Regions from separate parts of the Streptomyces europaeiscabiei genome, predicted to be linked through region 3. Evidence: riboswitches for the same ligand, from Rfam matches in the RefSeq annotation. Region 3 holds a riboswitch; each other region holds the start of a gene.
The links. A riboswitch is a leader RNA that binds a small molecule or an ion and turns the genes downstream of it on or off. The one in region 3 is predicted to bind cyclic di-AMP.
Positions count from the first base shown of each region.

Region 1: another riboswitch for cyclic di-AMP. It lies ahead of OG858_RS28620 (C40 family peptidase); the one in region 3 lies ahead of OG858_RS33855 (M23 family metallopeptidase).
Region 2: another riboswitch for cyclic di-AMP. It lies ahead of OG858_RS38575 (LysM peptidoglycan-binding domain-containing M23 family metallopeptidase); the one in region 3 lies ahead of OG858_RS33855 (M23 family metallopeptidase).

Region 1 is NZ_CP107841.1:6,517,889-6,523,141, forward strand. Features, by position in the region: gene OG858_RS28615 (MFS transporter) at 1-991, shown strand, start outside; gene OG858_RS28620 (C40 family peptidase) at 1,225-2,436, opposite strand; cyclic di-AMP (ydaO/yuaA leader) riboswitch at 2,446-2,618, opposite strand; gene pcrA (DNA helicase PcrA) at 2,860-5,253, shown strand, end outside.
Region 2 is NZ_CP107841.1:8,879,007-8,884,259, reverse strand. Features, by position in the region: gene OG858_RS38590 (SGNH/GDSL hydrolase family protein) at 14-799, opposite strand; gene OG858_RS38585 (DUF6250 domain-containing protein) at 1,005-1,715, opposite strand; gene OG858_RS38580 (hypothetical protein) at 1,788-2,348, opposite strand; gene OG858_RS38575 (LysM peptidoglycan-binding domain-containing M23 family metallopeptidase) at 2,541-3,545, opposite strand; cyclic di-AMP (ydaO/yuaA leader) riboswitch at 3,550-3,708, opposite strand; gene OG858_RS38570 (alpha-galactosidase) at 4,010-5,253, opposite strand, start outside.
Region 3 is NZ_CP107841.1:7,756,516-7,761,768, forward strand. Features, by position in the region: gene OG858_RS33845 (M16 family metallopeptidase) at 1-152, shown strand, start outside; gene OG858_RS33850 (M16 family metallopeptidase) at 149-1,537, shown strand; cyclic di-AMP (ydaO/yuaA leader) riboswitch at 1,741-1,912, shown strand; gene OG858_RS33855 (M23 family metallopeptidase) at 1,926-2,714, shown strand; gene OG858_RS33860 (GntR family transcriptional regulator) at 2,916-3,620, shown strand; gene OG858_RS33865 (HPr family phosphocarrier protein) at 3,792-4,073, opposite strand; gene OG858_RS33870 (bifunctional acetate--CoA ligase family protein/GNAT family N-acetyltransferase) at 4,264-5,253, shown strand, end outside.

The DNA.
Region 1 (5,253 bases), 1.2 Mb from region 3:
CAGCATTCCCGCGCTGTGCGCGTTCGTCTTCGCGTTCGGGGTGCTGTCTTTGCTGTTCGAGGCGGCGAACCAGTCGTATGTGCCACAGCTGGTACCGAAAGAGCTGCTCAACGCGGGGTACGCCCGTGTGCAACAGGCCGACGCGGTGGCCGGCTCGACCGGCCCTCTCATCGCCGGGGTACTGATCAAAATCATGGGCGCGCCCCTTGCCGTACTGGTGGACGCCCTCACCTATCTGCTATCCGGCCTGCTCCTCGCCTCGGTGAAGGCGCCTGCCCCCGTCCCCGATCGAGGCGCACGGCGCAGCCTGGCCAGCGAGCTGCGCGAGGGCGTGGCATGGGTCTACCGGCATCGCACGCTGACGTCCATCGCCCTGACCTCGCACGCGATGCTCCTCTTCAACAGCATGGTGAGCACGGTCTTCGTGGTCTTCGCCCTGCACGGCCTCAGGATCGGCGAATTCGGTCTGGGGGTCACCTATGCCTGCGCGAGTGTCGGCGTATTACTCGGCGGTGCGCTCTCCGGGCGCGTGGCCGGAAGACTGGACGTCGGCGCCACCCTGATCGCCTTCCGCCTGCTCGCCGCCATCGGCTGGCTGCCCCTGGTCCTGGCCGAGCGCGGACCGTGGGCGCTTGCCTCCGTGTCGCTCGCCTTCTTTCTCGTGTCCCTGGCCATCGGCATCGAAAGCCCGGTGGAGATGAGCTACCGCCAGGCGGTGACACCCGACCGGCTGCGCGGGCGGATGAACGCGACGATCCGCTCGATGAACTGGGGAATGGTAGCGGTGGGGGCACCGCTTGGCGGAGTAATCGCCGACCAGGTCAGCTATCGCTTCGCCCTGTGGATCGGACTGTCCGGGGCAGTCGTCCAGGCGCTCGCGCTGGCAGTTTCTCCTACCCGCAGGGCCCGTGCTGCCGACGAACTCGATCCCTCGACAGCTGACCCGACACGGCGCGGCGCAGCAGCTGCTGCCGAGGAGGCCAAGGACTGATCAACTCGCCATGGCGTCTTGCGCCCGGCCCGACCTGGCGTCACTCCAGCCTCATCCCGCAGAGCACGTCAATGCTCCTACCCCGCAAGCCCTCAAGTGTCGCCAGAACCCAGCTTTCACCAACACATCCACGCCACCCGGCTGCCGGCCGTCTCACCGACTTCGCGTCACGCGCAACGTAGGCGCAGAGTCAGTGAGAAAGCGCAAAGTGGCAAGGGAACCTACACGTGCCGTTACGCAGGCCGCACCACGCTGTGGATCGACGACTCCCCGTCGTAGAAGACCGACTCCTCGCGGACGTACGTCCCCGGATTCGGGGCGTGGATCATCATGCCGTTGCCGATGTAGAGGCCGACGTGGCTGATGTTGTCGTAGAAGAAGACCAGGTCACCGGGTCTGGCGTTGGCGAGGGAGACGGCGGTGCCGGAGGTGGCCTGGTCGTAGGTCGTGCGGGGGATATCGACGCCGGCGGCCTTCCAGGCGGCCTGGGCGAGGCCGGAACAGTCGTAGGAGCCGGGGCCGGTGGCGCCCCAGACGTACGGCTTGCCGATCTGCGCGCGGGCGAAGGCGAGGGCCTTGGTGGCCTTCGAGGCGTAGGTCGAGTCCTCGGCCGGGGCGACGGTCTCGGAGGTGGCGTCGGCGGACGTCTCGGCGCCGGTGGAGGTCTCCTCCTGGGTTCCCTGGGTTCCCTGGCCGCCTTGGGCTTCCTGGGTCTCCTGGGGCGCCCAGGTCGTCGGCTGTGCCGCCTGCTGCCGCGCGAGTTCCTCTGCCTTGCGGTCGGCCTCCTCCTGCTCGCGCTGTTCGAGCGCGGCGAGCCGGGCCTTCTCGCCGGCGGTGATGGTGGAGAGCAGTTCGCGGGCCTCGGCGAGCTTCGCCTGGACCTTGGCCTTTTTGGCCTTGAGGGTGTTCTGTGACTCGGTGAGCTGTTCGAGGCCGTCGCTCGCCTCCTGGCGCTGCTCCGTCGCCTCCGCCTGCTGGGTGACGTACGCGTCGACGGAGTCCTGCCGGCGGTCCGTCAACCGGTCCATCAGCTGGTTCTGGTCGAGGTGGTCCTGTGGGTCATCCGCCAGGAGCAGCGAGGCCTGGTCGGGGGCGGCCGCGCCCGTGCGGTACTGATCCGTGGCGAGCGGACCGAGATCCTCCCGCGCCTCGTTGAGTTTCTCCGTGCGCTTGGCGACGCCGTCGAGGAGGGTGTCGACCTGCTTCTTCTGCTTGGTCGTCTTCTCCTTGGCCGCGTTGTAGTTCTCGGTCGCCGAACCTGCCTGGCGGTAGAGGGCGTCGACCTTCTTCTCGACCTCCTCCAGGCTCGGCTTGGCGTCGGCCGAGGGGGCGGCGGTGGCCGTCTGGGAGAGCAGGGCCACGGAGGTGAGGGCGGCCGTGGCGAGAGCGGGGGTGCGTATGCCCGCGCGCGTTCCGGCCGGACGCGGCTTGCGGTGCGGCGCCATGGTTCGGCGTCTCCTTCCGTATTCCGCCTACCGAGTTAGCTGTCGGGTTCGGGCGCAAGCTTCGGAAGGTTTGCCCTACGACCCTTGCCGCATGCGGCGGTCGGGTCGATTCACCCCAGAGATCGGTGGGTCCCCGGCTCCGGCTGCCTCGGGAGGCGTACCGGACTCGGCGGAGGCTGTGCGGCCCGGCGACGTTCGCCGGTTGGGTCGTACGGCCCAAAGGAAAAAGCTAGCCAACTCGTGTGGCCCGTGTGAAGGTTGATGTGCGATATGCCCGATACGTTTTCGTGACCTTAGCCTCTTCGGCGCGACAGGCGGTACGCTCGATCGCTCACCGTCGCAAAGCCGTCGCGGTGGGTGGCGAATGCGGACTTTCCGGGGTGGCCTCTCGCTGTCAGTGGGGGCGCCTAGACTCGGAGAGCGATGAGCAGCCTCTTTGACGACAGCTTCCTGGCGGACCTCCAGGCCCCCCGCGGTCATGCGGAGGAACCCCCGCCGCCGCCCGAGGACGATCACGTACCGGAGCCGCTTCCGGACGATCTGTTCGGCGGGAAGTTCGACGTGCCTCCGGACCGGGACGCCTACTACCGCGACGGTGCCCCCCGCCCGGTGATCGACGCGGCGGCGCTCCTGGACGGGCTGAACGAGAACCAGCGCGCGGCCGTGGTCCACGCGGGCTCGCCCCTGCTCATCGTGGCCGGTGCCGGCTCCGGAAAGACCCGGGTGCTCACCCACCGCATCGCGCATCTGCTCGGCGAGCGGCAGGTCCACCCGGGCCAGATCCTCGCGATCACCTTCACCAACAAGGCCGCGGGCGAGATGAAGGAACGCGTCGAGCAGCTCGTGGGACCGCGCGCCAACGCTATGTGGGTCATGACCTTCCACAGCGCGTGTGTACGGATCCTGCGGCGCGAGTCGAAGAGGCTCGGCTTCACGTCCTCCTTCTCGATCTACGACGCCGCCGACAGCAAACGGCTGATGGCGCTCGTCTGCCGTGATCTGGACCTCGATCCGAAGCGCTTCCCGCCCAAGTCCTTCAGCGCCAAGATCTCGAACCTGAAGAACGAGCTGATCGACGAGGAGGACTTCGCCGCCCAGGCCGCCGACGGCTTCGAGAAGACCCTCGCCCAGGCCTACGCGCTCTACCAGTCCCGCCTCCGCGAGGCGAACGCGCTCGACTTCGACGACCTGATCATGACGACGGTCAATCTGCTGCGCGCCTTCCCGGACGTCGCCGAGCACTACCGCCGCCGCTTCCGCCACGTCCTCGTCGATGAGTACCAGGACACCAACCACGCGCAGTACTCCCTGGTCAGAGAGCTGGTCGGCACCTTTGAGCACCCCGTCGACGTACCGCCCAACGAGTGGGACGTACCCCCTGCCGAGCTCTGCGTCGTGGGTGACGCCGACCAGTCGATCTACGCCTTCCGCGGCGCGACCATCCGGAACATCCTCCAGTTCGAGGAGGACTACCCGGACGCGACGACGATCCTGCTGGAGCAGAACTACCGCTCCACCCAGACCATCCTGAGCGCGGCCAACGCGGTCATCGAGCGCAACGAGTCCCGCCGCCCCAAGAACCTGTGGACCAACGCGGGCGCGGGTGCGCAGATCACCGGCTATGTCGCCGACACCGAACACGACGAGGCCCAGTTCGTCGCCGACGAGATAGACCGACTGACGGACGCGGGCGACGCGAAGGCCGGAGACGTCGCCGTCTTCTACCGGACGAACGCCCAGTCCCGAGTCTTCGAAGAGATCTTCATCCGCGTCGGCCTGCCCTACAAGGTCGTCGGCGGCGTCCGCTTCTACGAGCGTAAGGAGGTCCGGGACGTCCTCGCGTACCTGCGCGTCCTCGCCAACCCGGAGGACTCGGTCCCGCTGCGCCGCATCCTCAACGTGCCCAAGCGAGGCATCGGTGACCGCGCCGAGGCGATGATCGACGCCCTCTCGCAGCGCGAGAAGATCAGCTTCCCGCAGGCGCTGAAGCGCGTCGACGAGGCGTACGGCATGGCGGCCCGGTCGACGAACGCGGTCAAGCGGTTCAACACGCTGATGGAGGACCTGCGGACCGTCGTCGAGTCCGGCGCCGGACCGGCGACCATCCTGGAGGCGGTCCTCGAACGCACCGGCTATCTGGCCGAGTTGCAGGCCTCGACCGACCCGCAGGACGAGACCCGCATCGAGAACCTCCAGGAACTCGCCGCCGTGGCACTGGAGTTCGAGCAGGAGGCCGGTGCCGCGGAAGGTGACGGCGAGGCGGCGGCTGCGACGCCCGTCGGGCTGCCCGCCTTCCTGGAGCGGGTGGCGCTGGTCGCCGACTCCGACCAGATCCCGGACGAGGAGGAGGACGGCTCGGGCGTCATCACGCTCATGACCCTCCACACCGCCAAGGGCCTGGAGTTCCCGGTCGTCTTCCTGACCGGCATGGAGGACGGCGTCTTCCCGCACATGCGCGCCCTCGGCCAGGCCAAGGAGTTGGAGGAGGAGCGTCGCCTCGCGTACGTCGGCATCACCCGCGCGCGCGAACGGCTGTACCTCACCCGCTCCTCGCTCCGCAGCGCCTGGGGCCAGCCCTCGTACAACCCGCCGTCCCGCTTCCTGGAGGAGATCCCGGCCACGCACCTGGAGTGGAAGCGCACAGGCGCCTCCGCACCGGTGTCCTCGGGGCCGGCCGCCGGGATCGCGTCCTCACTGTCCTCGTCCCGTTCCCGCTCCTCGGCCTCCGGCGCGTCCGGCTTCGCGACCCGCCGCAGCAACGAGAAGCCGGTGGTCTCGCTCTCCGTGGGCGACCGCGTCACCCATGACCAGTTCGGC
Region 2 (5,253 bases), 1.1 Mb from region 3:
CCTCTCGGGCCTCTCAGGCCACCGCCCCGATCCACGTCCTGATGTCGTCCGGCGACAACTGCCCCTTCGCCGACACATGATCCCCGGACGACTCCCCCCGCAGTCGCCGCCCGATCCACGGCACCAGATACTCCCGCGCCCAGTGGATGTTGTCGCGGCGCATCTCGAGCGTGCCGCGCGGCGGCAGCGGAGGCCACGGCTGATCGGGGTCGGCCGGAATGTCCACGCCCAGCACCTGCCCCGCCCGCAGGGCGACCCGCGTGTGCCCCTCCGGCGACAGGTGCAGCCGGTCGAGGTCCCAGGCCCGCCGGTCCTGGACCGTCTTCAGGGACCACAGGTCCAGCACAGGACACCCGTACCGGTCGGCGATGGCCCGCACATGCAGGTTGTACGTGGCGATCTTGCCCCGCATGTGCCTCAGCACCGGGACGTCACGGGTGTCGAACCCGGTGGTCACCATGACCGTACCGACGGCCGAAGTGAGCCTGGACACCGCCCGCTCGAACCTCTCGGCGACCTCGTCGGGATCGGTGCCCGGCCGGATGATGTCGTTGCCGCCCGCGCAGAAGGAGATCAGATCGGGCGCGAGCTCCAGAGCCCTCGGCACCTGGTCCGCCACGATCTGGTCGAGGAGCTTCCCCCGCACAGCCAGGTTGGTGTAACCGAAATCGCCCTCGGGCACCCGGTCCGCGAGAAGCACCGCGAACCGGTCGGCCCAGCCGACGAACCGCCCGTCGGGCCCGGGATCGCCCACGCCCTCGGTGAAGCTGTCCCCCACCGCCACGTACGACCCGATCATTGATCTGCTGTCATTCTTCGAATCGTCTGCCACATCGGCCCATGATTCACCTTCCGATGTGACCTACGCGACCGTAATAAGGGGTTGACGGTCGGTGAGATAGGCCACGGGTAAGTTTTGGGTCAATCCGGAATACACCGGGCCGGGACGGCGGCACCCCGCCACCCCGACCCTCTCCCTCGACCATCCCGGTCCGGCCGACCGCTCAGTGCCGACCGCCCGGCCTCCACACCCGGAAGTCCTCGATCCGGAAGTGACTCCAGGTGGTGCGGAAGGCGAAATGCCCACCCGTGTACGGCGCGGGATCGACGTGGTCGAAGACGAGCCGCCCGTTGTTCCACCACTGGACCTTCGAGCCGTCGGAGACGATCCGGACGCGGTTCGGCTCGTTCGCGACGAGCAGCGGCTCGGTGTAGTCGTAGATCAACGGCCGCACACCCGCCTCACCGACGTACCGACGCAACCGCGTGGTCGTATTCGTGTTGGCGCCGTACCCGACGTAGTACGTCTTCAGATGGTCGTACTCGGCGAGCGCGCCCCCACGCCGGGTGGCGAAAAGATCATCGGGCGACCGCACATCGACGGCGTTCCAGAAGTTGTTGAGATCGGAGACCCGGTCGTTGACCCCGCCCGCGGAGACCGGCGTGGCCGTGTACTCGACGACGTACGGCCCTGCCAGCTTCCGCTTGAACCAGACCGTGGCTCCGGCGGGCACGTCGACATCCAGCACCCCGCGCGAGGCCGTGACCGCCCCGCCCCTCTCCAACTCCAGGGCCCACTGCCCGAGCCCGTGCCGGAAGTCGTCGGCGGCGATCAGCCGGCCGCGGCGGCGGCTCGCGGACGCCGTCCCCGCCGGGGCGAGCGCCGCGAGGGCCGCGCCGGCGGCAAGGGTCCCGAAGGCTCTGCGAGTGGTCATGACGCTCCTTCTTTGACATTCACCCGCTCCAAAAAGAGGGGGATTCCAGCCCATGTGGGGTGAGGTCCGCGGTCACTCGACCGCGGTGGGGGCGGTGCTGCCCTTCCGGCACCGACTGTTCGCCGAGGGCGGGGAATCCCACCCTGTCCTGCCCGCGACGTCGGTTGCTGCGCCGGTGTCCGCGTTGCAGGTGAAACCGCAGGAAGAACAGGAGGAACAGGAGGAACAGGAGGACGCGGCCCGGCCCTTGCGCGAGTCGGGTCCGCTCCGGCCGACGGCGTACAACCGTTTCGGGCCGCCGTCCGCCGACACGTGGATCTGCGCGGGCAAGGTGACCGACGCGACGCCGAACAGGGCGCGGACGCCGCCACCGGTGAACCGGAAGGGCGGCCGGGAGCCGGAGTCGACGGTGGCGGCCTCGGCGGTGCGGCTCCAGTGGCCGTCGGAGACGAGCCGCCGGTCATCGGGACGCACCACGCCCGGCTCACCGGAGGCGAGAGCGGGCGCAGCGGCCCGGGCCGGAAGCCGCACGGCCACCGCAGCGCTCACGAGGACGCGGCTCTTGACGGCAGTGCGTCGGTCGACGCCGGACACGAAGACCCCCAAGGCGTAGAAAGCGCTTACGGAGACCACTGTGTCCGCTCATTCACATACCTGTCGAGACTTTGATCAGCCATGCCACGAGATCGCAATACGGTGATCACGCCTCGCCAGGGGCCGTGGCGGGGGCAGCCGACACGGAAGAAGGCCGACTCTCCGGGAACGCCGAAGGCCGGCCCCGCGGATCACGGGGGCCGGCCTTCGGTGCGGTCGTGCGGCTGCGCCTCAGACGCTGACGCCCTTCGAGCGAAGGTAGGCCAGCGGGTCGATGTCCGCGCCGTAGTTGGGGGTGGTGCGGATCTCGAAGTGCAGGTGCGGCCCGGTGACGTTGCCGGTCGCGCCGGAGAGACCGATCTGCTGGCCGCCGCTCACGGACTGCCCCGCGGAGACGGAGATCGAGGACAGGTGGGCGTACTGGGCGTAGTAGCCGTCGGCGAGCTTGATGACGACCTGGTTGCCGTACGCGCCGCCCCAGCCGGCGGAGACGACGGTGCCCGCACCCACGGACTTGAGGGTGGTCCCGGTGGGGGCCACGAAGTCGACGCCCGTGTGGTACCCGCTGGACCACATGCTGCCGGCGGTCTTGTACGCGGTGCCGACGGTGGCGCCCTGGATGGGCAGACTGAAGCCGGAGCTGTTGGACGACGAGGACTGGCCGCTCGACGTGGAGGTCGACGCCTGGGTGTCCTTCGACTCCTGCTTCGCGGAGTCTGCGGACTTCGACGACTGGGAGGACCCGGCGGCCGTCGAGGACTGCGACAGCTGCGGCTTCGACGACTGCGACGTACCGCCCGACGCGGCCTGCCCGCCGATCGACAGCTTCAGCCCCGGGTGGATGAGCGACGGGTCGGAGCCGATCTTCTCGCGGTTGTCCGAGTAGAGCTGCTTCCAGCCCCCCTCGACGTCCTGCTCGTCCGCGATCTTCGAGAGGTAGTCGCCGACCTTCACCGAGTAGGTCTTGGTCGCCGCCTTCTTGGTGGCGGTCTTCTCCGCCTGCGCGGCCTTCTCGGCCTGCTCGATCCGTGCGCCCGCCTCGGCCGCGGCCTTCTCGGTGGCGATCGTGGCGGCCTTCTCGGACACACCGGAAACGGCGGCCGTCGGGGTCGCGGCGTGGGCGCCGGCGGCTCCGATCAGCGGCAGCGCGAGCGCCGCGCCACCGGTCCCGGCGGCGGCGATCGAGCGGGTGAAACGCTGGGACTTCGGACGGCGGTGCTTACCCTTCGCGGGCATGGCGAATTCCTCTCCGGCGCCTGCGAGGTGAGCTGTCGGGTGCGGACTGGAGATGTCCGGCCGTGCTTGCGCACGGCTTTACCCCTAGCCGTTCCGGAGACCGGAACAGGCGGTACTACCTGTGGGTCCCCCGCTCCTGCCGTGGATCGGGTCGGTACGCGGCTCCGGTCGGCGGCAGGATTGGGCGTCCGTCCGGATTGACGCCGAACGTAAGCGACTTGTGCCCACAGAGACAACCATTGGGACTTCCTGTGCGTCTTCCCCCCTGATCCTTACATCAATTCACGATTACACTCCGTAAAGGACCGGTCTTGAATGTTGCCCAACGCCCTGTAAGCACATACGAATTACGTGAACATGGCGACAGCGGAACGTCACGAATATGACGCTGCTCACGCACCTACGTGCCAGTAGGCTTTATTACAGGGCTTGTTGGAATTACGGCTGCATTTCGGACAGATCACTCAAGTACGACGTAGGCGGATAACCGTCGCATCGAGGTCACCGCGCAGTCCTGTCCGCAGCCCGTGGTGCAACAGCACCGCACCTCGATGCATTTCACCCGTTTCACGGCACTCGTACGTTTCCGTCGGGTCGAGTCCGCGCAGCCGGAGCGGGGCCGACGGCTCGCCGTAGTGCTGGGCCTGGAGCCAGGCGAGGACGACGACCTCGTCGCCGTGGACGTACTGCACGGCACTCAGTCCGCCCGTCGGCGGCCGCAGCCGGTAGAGGTCGCCGCGCTGCACAACCGGCCGGATCTCCTTGTACAGCCCGACCCAGCTCCCCGCCTCGGCCAGTTCCTCCTCCGTCCACTCGGTGAGGTCGCCGCCGACGCCGAGCACACCCGCCATGGCACTGACGAAGCGGAACCGCAGCGAGCTGACCCGGCCGTTGAGCTGGTTGTTCGGGCTGTCGGTGACCCACGCGGCCATGGTCCGGGCCGGGTGGATCTGGCTGAAGCCGTGCTGGATGGCGAGCCGGTCGAGCGGATCGGTGTTGTCGGACGTCCACACCTGGTCCGTCCGGGCCATCACCCCGAGGTCGATCCGGCCGCCGCCGCCCGAGCACGACTCGAACGCCACTCCCGGGTGCGCGGCCCGCAGCCGGTCCAGCAGCGCGTAGAAGGCGCGCACGTGCTCGACCCACAGCTTCTGCGGGTACGGCTCTCCGGGCCAGCCGGCATCCGTGAAGCAGCGGTTGAAGTCCCACTTCACATAGTCGATCGGCGCGCTGGACAACAGCGCGTCCAGCCGTTCCCAGAGGTATTCCTGGACGTCCTCGCGCGCGAGGTTGAGTACGAGCTGATTGCGCAGCTCCGTCCTCTTTCGTCCCGGTTGGAACTGTGCCCATTCGGGGTGCGCCCGGTACAGCTCGCTGTCCGGGTTGACCATCTCGGGCTCGACCCAGATGCCGAACTGCATCCCCAGGGCGTGCACATAGTCGGCGAGCGGCTTCAGCCCCTTCGGGAAGCGGTCCGGATTGGGTGTCCAGTCGCCGAGGCCGGCGCGGTCGCTCGTACGCGCCCCGAACCAGCCGTCGTCCACGACGAACAGCTCGACCCCGATGGCCGCCGCCCGCCGCGCGAGCGTCCCCTGCTGTTCCTCGGAGATGTCGAACTCGGTGGCCTCCCAGGAGTTGAAGAGCACCGGCCGGTCCTGGTCCGCGTCCGGGATGATGTACGTCCGCTGGTACGCGTGCCAGGCGCGGC
Region 3 (5,253 bases):
AGGTCCAGGAGATCGCCAAGGCGCGCCTGAGGCCCGACAACCGCGCGGTGCTCGTGTACGAGCCCGTCGCAGGCGAAGAGGGCGCCGAAGAGGAGGCCGCCGAGGCGGAGGCCGTCGAAACCACCGACGAGAACGAGGAGTCGGCGAAGTGACCGAGCTCGCGACCATGGACTTCCACCCGCAGCCCCAGGCCGGCGACGCCAGGCCCTGGGCGTTCCCGGCGCCCGAGCGCGGCACCCTGGACAACGGTCTGACCGTGCTGCACTGCCACCGCCCCGGCCAGCAGGTCGTCGCCGTGGAGGTCATCCTCGACGCGCCCCTGGACGCCGAGCCGACCGGCCTGGACGGCGTCGCCACCATCATGACCAGGGCGTTCTCCGAGGGCACCGACAAGCACACGGCCGAGGAGTTCGCCGCCGAGCTGGAGCGCTGCGGCGCCACCCTCGACTCGCACGCCGACCACCCCTGCGTACGTCTGTCCCTCGAAGTGCCCGTGTCGCGGCTGGAGAAGGGCCTGGGGCTGCTCGCCGACGCGCTGCGGGCACCCGCGTTCGAGGACAGCGAGATCGAGCGGCTGGTGGCCAACCGGCTCGACGAGATCCCGCACGAGACCGCCAACCCGGGCCGCCGGGCCGCCAAGGAGCTCTACAGGGAGCTGTTCCCGGCCACGTCCCGCATGTCGCGGCCCCGCCAGGGCACCGAGGAGACCGTCGAGGGCATCGACTCCGCGGCCGTACGGGCCTTCTACGAGCGGCACGTACGCCCCGCGACGGCCACCGCAGTGGTCGTCGGCGACCTCGCCGGGGTCGACCTCGACACGCTGCTGGGCGAGACCCTGGGCGCCTGGACCGGCTCCGCGGCCAAGCCGAGCACCGTGCCGTCGGTGAGCGCCGACGACACCGGGCGCGTGATCATCGTGGACCGTCCCGGCTCCGTGCAGACCCAGTTGCTCATCGGCCGGGTGGGCGCCGACCGGCACGACCGTGTGTGGCCGGCCCAGGTGCTTGGCACCTACTGCCTCGGCGGCACCCTCACCTCCCGCCTGGACCGCGTCCTGCGCGAGGAGAAGGGCTACACCTACGGGGTGCGCGCGTTCGGCCAGGTGCTGCGTTCCGCGCCCGACGGCTCGGGCACGGCGATGCTCGCCATCAGCGGCTCCGTCGACACACCCAACACCGGCCCGGCGCTCGACGACCTGTGGACGGTGCTGCGCACCCTCGCCGCCGAGGGGCTGACCGACGCCGAGCGGGATGTCGCCGTGCAGAACCTCGTCGGGGTCGCCCCCCTCAAGTTCGAGACGGCCGCGGCCGTGGCGAACACGCTGGCCGACCAGGTCGAGCAACACCTGCCGGACGACTACCAGTCGACGCTGTACCGCCAACTCGCCGCCACCGGCACGGTGGAGGCCACCGCGGCCGTCGTGAGCGCCTTCCCGGTGGACCGTCTGGTGACCGTCCTCGTGGGCGACGCCGCGCAGATCGAGGAGCCGGTCAGGGCCCTCGGAATCGGTGAAGTCACCGTCGTACCGGCCGAGTAGAAACCGGACAGAAGGACACACGTCCGTGGGGCCCTGGTGACTGAAGAGTCACCAGGGCCCACGTTTGTCCGTATTGATGGCGGAGGCTGTGTGTCTGACCTGTGGCGTACTTAACAAATCCTGTGATCCGTTTGTTATTTCGAAGACGGCGCACTTAGCGTCGGTCCGGCTGTTCGTCAGAGGTTCGCCGCAGCCGCGGCACCGGACAGTCATCGCCGAATCCCCATGGCGCGAGCCCGGGGAGCCGGGGACCCACCGAAGTCCCCTGGGGTGAATCGGGTGCCCTTCGCGAGCGACGCGAAACGAGGGGCAGCCGTAGGAGACCTTCCTGCTCCGAACCCGTCAGCTAACCCGGTAGGCGAGAAGGAAGGAAAGGATCAGCCACTTCATGGCGTTCACCCGCGCCCCCGGCAAGCACCGCCGTCCCGGCCGTGTACAGCGCACGACCACGAGGAACGTGGGCGTAGCCGCTCTCACCACCACCGGTGTCATCGGCACCCTCGCCGGCCCCGCGCTCGCCGCGGAGGAGCCCGCCGTCGAGCAGACCGGCCTGAACCAGATCATCGTCCTCGGCGACACGGTCGCCGACCAGGTGGACGCCCAGGCCGTTGCCCAGCAGCAGGCCGCCGAGGTGGCGGAGGTCAAGAAGAAGGCGCAGGAGGAGGCCCGCAAGGCCGCCGCCGAGAAGGCCGAGCAGGAACGTGCCGCCGCCAAGGAGCGCGAGGAGATCAAGGCACGCGCCGCCCGCGCGGCCGAGCGCGAGCGCCTCAACACCTATGTCTCCCCCATCAGCGGCTCGTACATCTCCACCGGCTACAAGGCCGGCGGCGCCGTCTGGTCCTCCGGCAGCCACACCGGCGTCGACTTCCACGCCGCGTCCGGCACCGCCGTCCACGCGGTGGGCTCCGGCACCGTCGTCGAGGCCGGCTGGGGTGGCGCGTACGGCAACAACATCGTCATCAAGATGACCGACGGCACGTACACCCAGTACGGCCACCTGTCGTCCATCGGCGTCTCCGTCGGCCAGACGGTCACCCCCGGCCAGCAGATCGGCCTCTCCGGGGCGACCGGCAACGTCACGGGCGCGCACCTGCACTTCGAGGCCCGGACGACGGCCGAGTACGGCTCGGACATCGACCCCGCCGCGTATCTGCGCTCGCACGGCGTGAACGTCTGACGCGGCGCGCAACGCTCCCCGAAGGCCCCGGCTCACGAGCCGGGGCTTTTCGCGTTGTGACGTACCTCCTGTCCCGTACCTCCTGTCCAAAAAATATCCCTGGATTCCGGCCTGCCATCGGAAATTCCGGCCCGCTGCAATAGAGTCGCTGGAACACACGTCAATCATCGACGTTTCACGGGGATTAAGGCGGAGGTCGGTATGCGTATTCCGGCGCACTCGGTATGCACGGCGATCCGTGATGACATCGTCGCGGGTGTCTACGAGCGCGGCAGCCGTCTCACCGAGGAACTGCTCGCCCGCCGGTACGGCGTCAGCCGGGTCCCCGTGCGCGAGGCGCTGCGCACGCTGGAGGCCGAGGGCTTCGTGGTGACCCGACGGCACGCGGGCGCGTGCGTCGCCGAGCCGACCGAGCAGGAGGCCGCCGACCTGCTGGAGATGCGCATGCTGCTGGAGCCGTTGGGCGCCGCCCGTGCCGCCCAGCGCCGCACGGAGGCGCACCTCAAGGTGTTGCGAGGCCTGGTCAGGCTGGGGCAGGAGCGGGCCAGGAGGGGCACCAGCGAGGATCTGCGCTCCCTGGGCGGCTGGTTCCACGAGACGCTCGCACAGGCGTCCGGCAGCCCCGCCCTGACGTCGACACTCGCCCAGCTGCGGCACAAGATCGCCTGGATGTACGCGGTCGAGGCGCCCGCCGACCCCGTGGAGTCCTGGGCGGAGCACGGCGGCATCGTGGACGCCGTCGCGCGCGGCGACAGCGACCGGGCCCGCACCATCACGTCCCTGCACACCGAGCGCGCCACCGCCGCGCACCGGCTCCGATTTCCGGGCGGGGCCGGCGGGGCGGAGCGCCCGGACCGTGTGAGGACTTCGCAACACCCCGTAAACACGCCGAGTCTGCGGCATTAACACGGGAGCCGTATACAAAGAGGCAAGAATTCCGAGGGGTATTCTTTCTGCTGCCCACGGAACGCCGAACAGGACGAAAAATACGAAGGGCCCGCCCGATAAATCGGACGAGCCCTTCGGTGTGTGGGCGGGTGGCCTTTCAGGCCTTTTCCGTTCCGCCTACCCGGCCGCTCAGACCGTCTCGGGGAGTTCTTCGAGCCCCTCGGCCACGAGCTTCGCCAGCCGGTCGAGGGCGACGTCCGCGCCCTCGGCGTCGGAGGCGAGCACGATCTCCTCGCCGCCCTGGGCGCCGAGGCCCAGGACCGCCAGCATGGAGGCCGCGTTGACGGGGTTCCCGTCGGCCTTGGCGATCGTCACGGGGATACCGGAGGCCGTGGTGGCCCGGACGAAGATGGATGCGGGTCGGGCGTGGAGGCCCTCGGCCCAGCCGACGTTGACGCGGCGCTCAGCCATGTGATGCTGCCCTTCAGGTGTCTCGGGTGCTTCAGAGAGGTCTAGACCATGTTGTCTAGACCAGTTTCCCATATCGTGCGACGCACCGGAACGGGCCCACGGCCTGACCGCGAACCGGCTGTCGCGCTTGTGTTGTGCGTCCCCAGACTGCCCCGCGCCGTTGCCGTACGCGAGCCGTACTCTGGGGCCCATGCAGACCTCGTCGGACCGGCACGAGTACCCCGCCCACTGGGAGGCCGACGTGGTGCTGCGCGACGGCGGCACCGCACGCATCAGGCCCATCACCGTTGATGACGCCGAGCGTCTCGTCAGCTTCTACGAGCAGGTCTCGGACGAGTCGAAGTACTACCGCTTCTTCGCGCCGTACCCTCGCCTGTCCGCCAAGGACGTCCACCGCTTCACGCACCACGACTTCGTGGACCGGGTGGGGCTCGCCGCCACCGTGGGCGGCGAGTTCATCGCCACCGTACGCTACGACCGCATCGGCGCCGACGGGATGGCCGCGTCCGCCCCCGCCGACGAGGCCGAGGTCGCCTTCCTCGTCCAGGACGCCCACCAGGGCCGCGGTGTCGCCTCCGCCCTCCTCGAACACATCGCCGCCGTCGCCCGCGAACGCGACATCAGACGCTTCGCCGCCGAGGTACTCCCCGCCAACAGCAAGATGATCAAGGTGTTCACCGACGCCGGGTATCAGCAGAAGCGCAGCTTCGAGGACGGTGTCGTCCGCCTGGAGTTCGGCCTGGAGCCCACCGACCGCTCCGTCGCCGTGCAGCGCGCGCGGGAGCAGCGGGCCGAGGCCAGATCCGTCCAGCGGCTGCTCGCCCCCGGCTCGGTCGCCGTCATCGGCGCCGGGCGCACGCCGGGCGGAGTGGGCCGCAGTGTCCTCGCCAACCTGCTGGACGCCGGCTTCACCGGGCGGCTGTACGCGGTGAACAAGGCCCTCCGGGACGACGAGAAGGAACTCGGCGGGGTGCTCGCACACCGGTCGGTCACCGCCATCGAGGGGTCCGTGGACCTCGCGGTCGTCGCCGTTCCCGCCGCCCACGTCCCCGAGGTCGTCGCCGAGTGCGGAGCGCACGGCGTGCAGGGGCTCGTGGTCGTCTCCGCCGGGTACGCCGAGAGCGGTCCCCAGGGGCGCGAGCGCCAGCGCGAACTGGTGCGCCAGGCGCGCACCTACGGC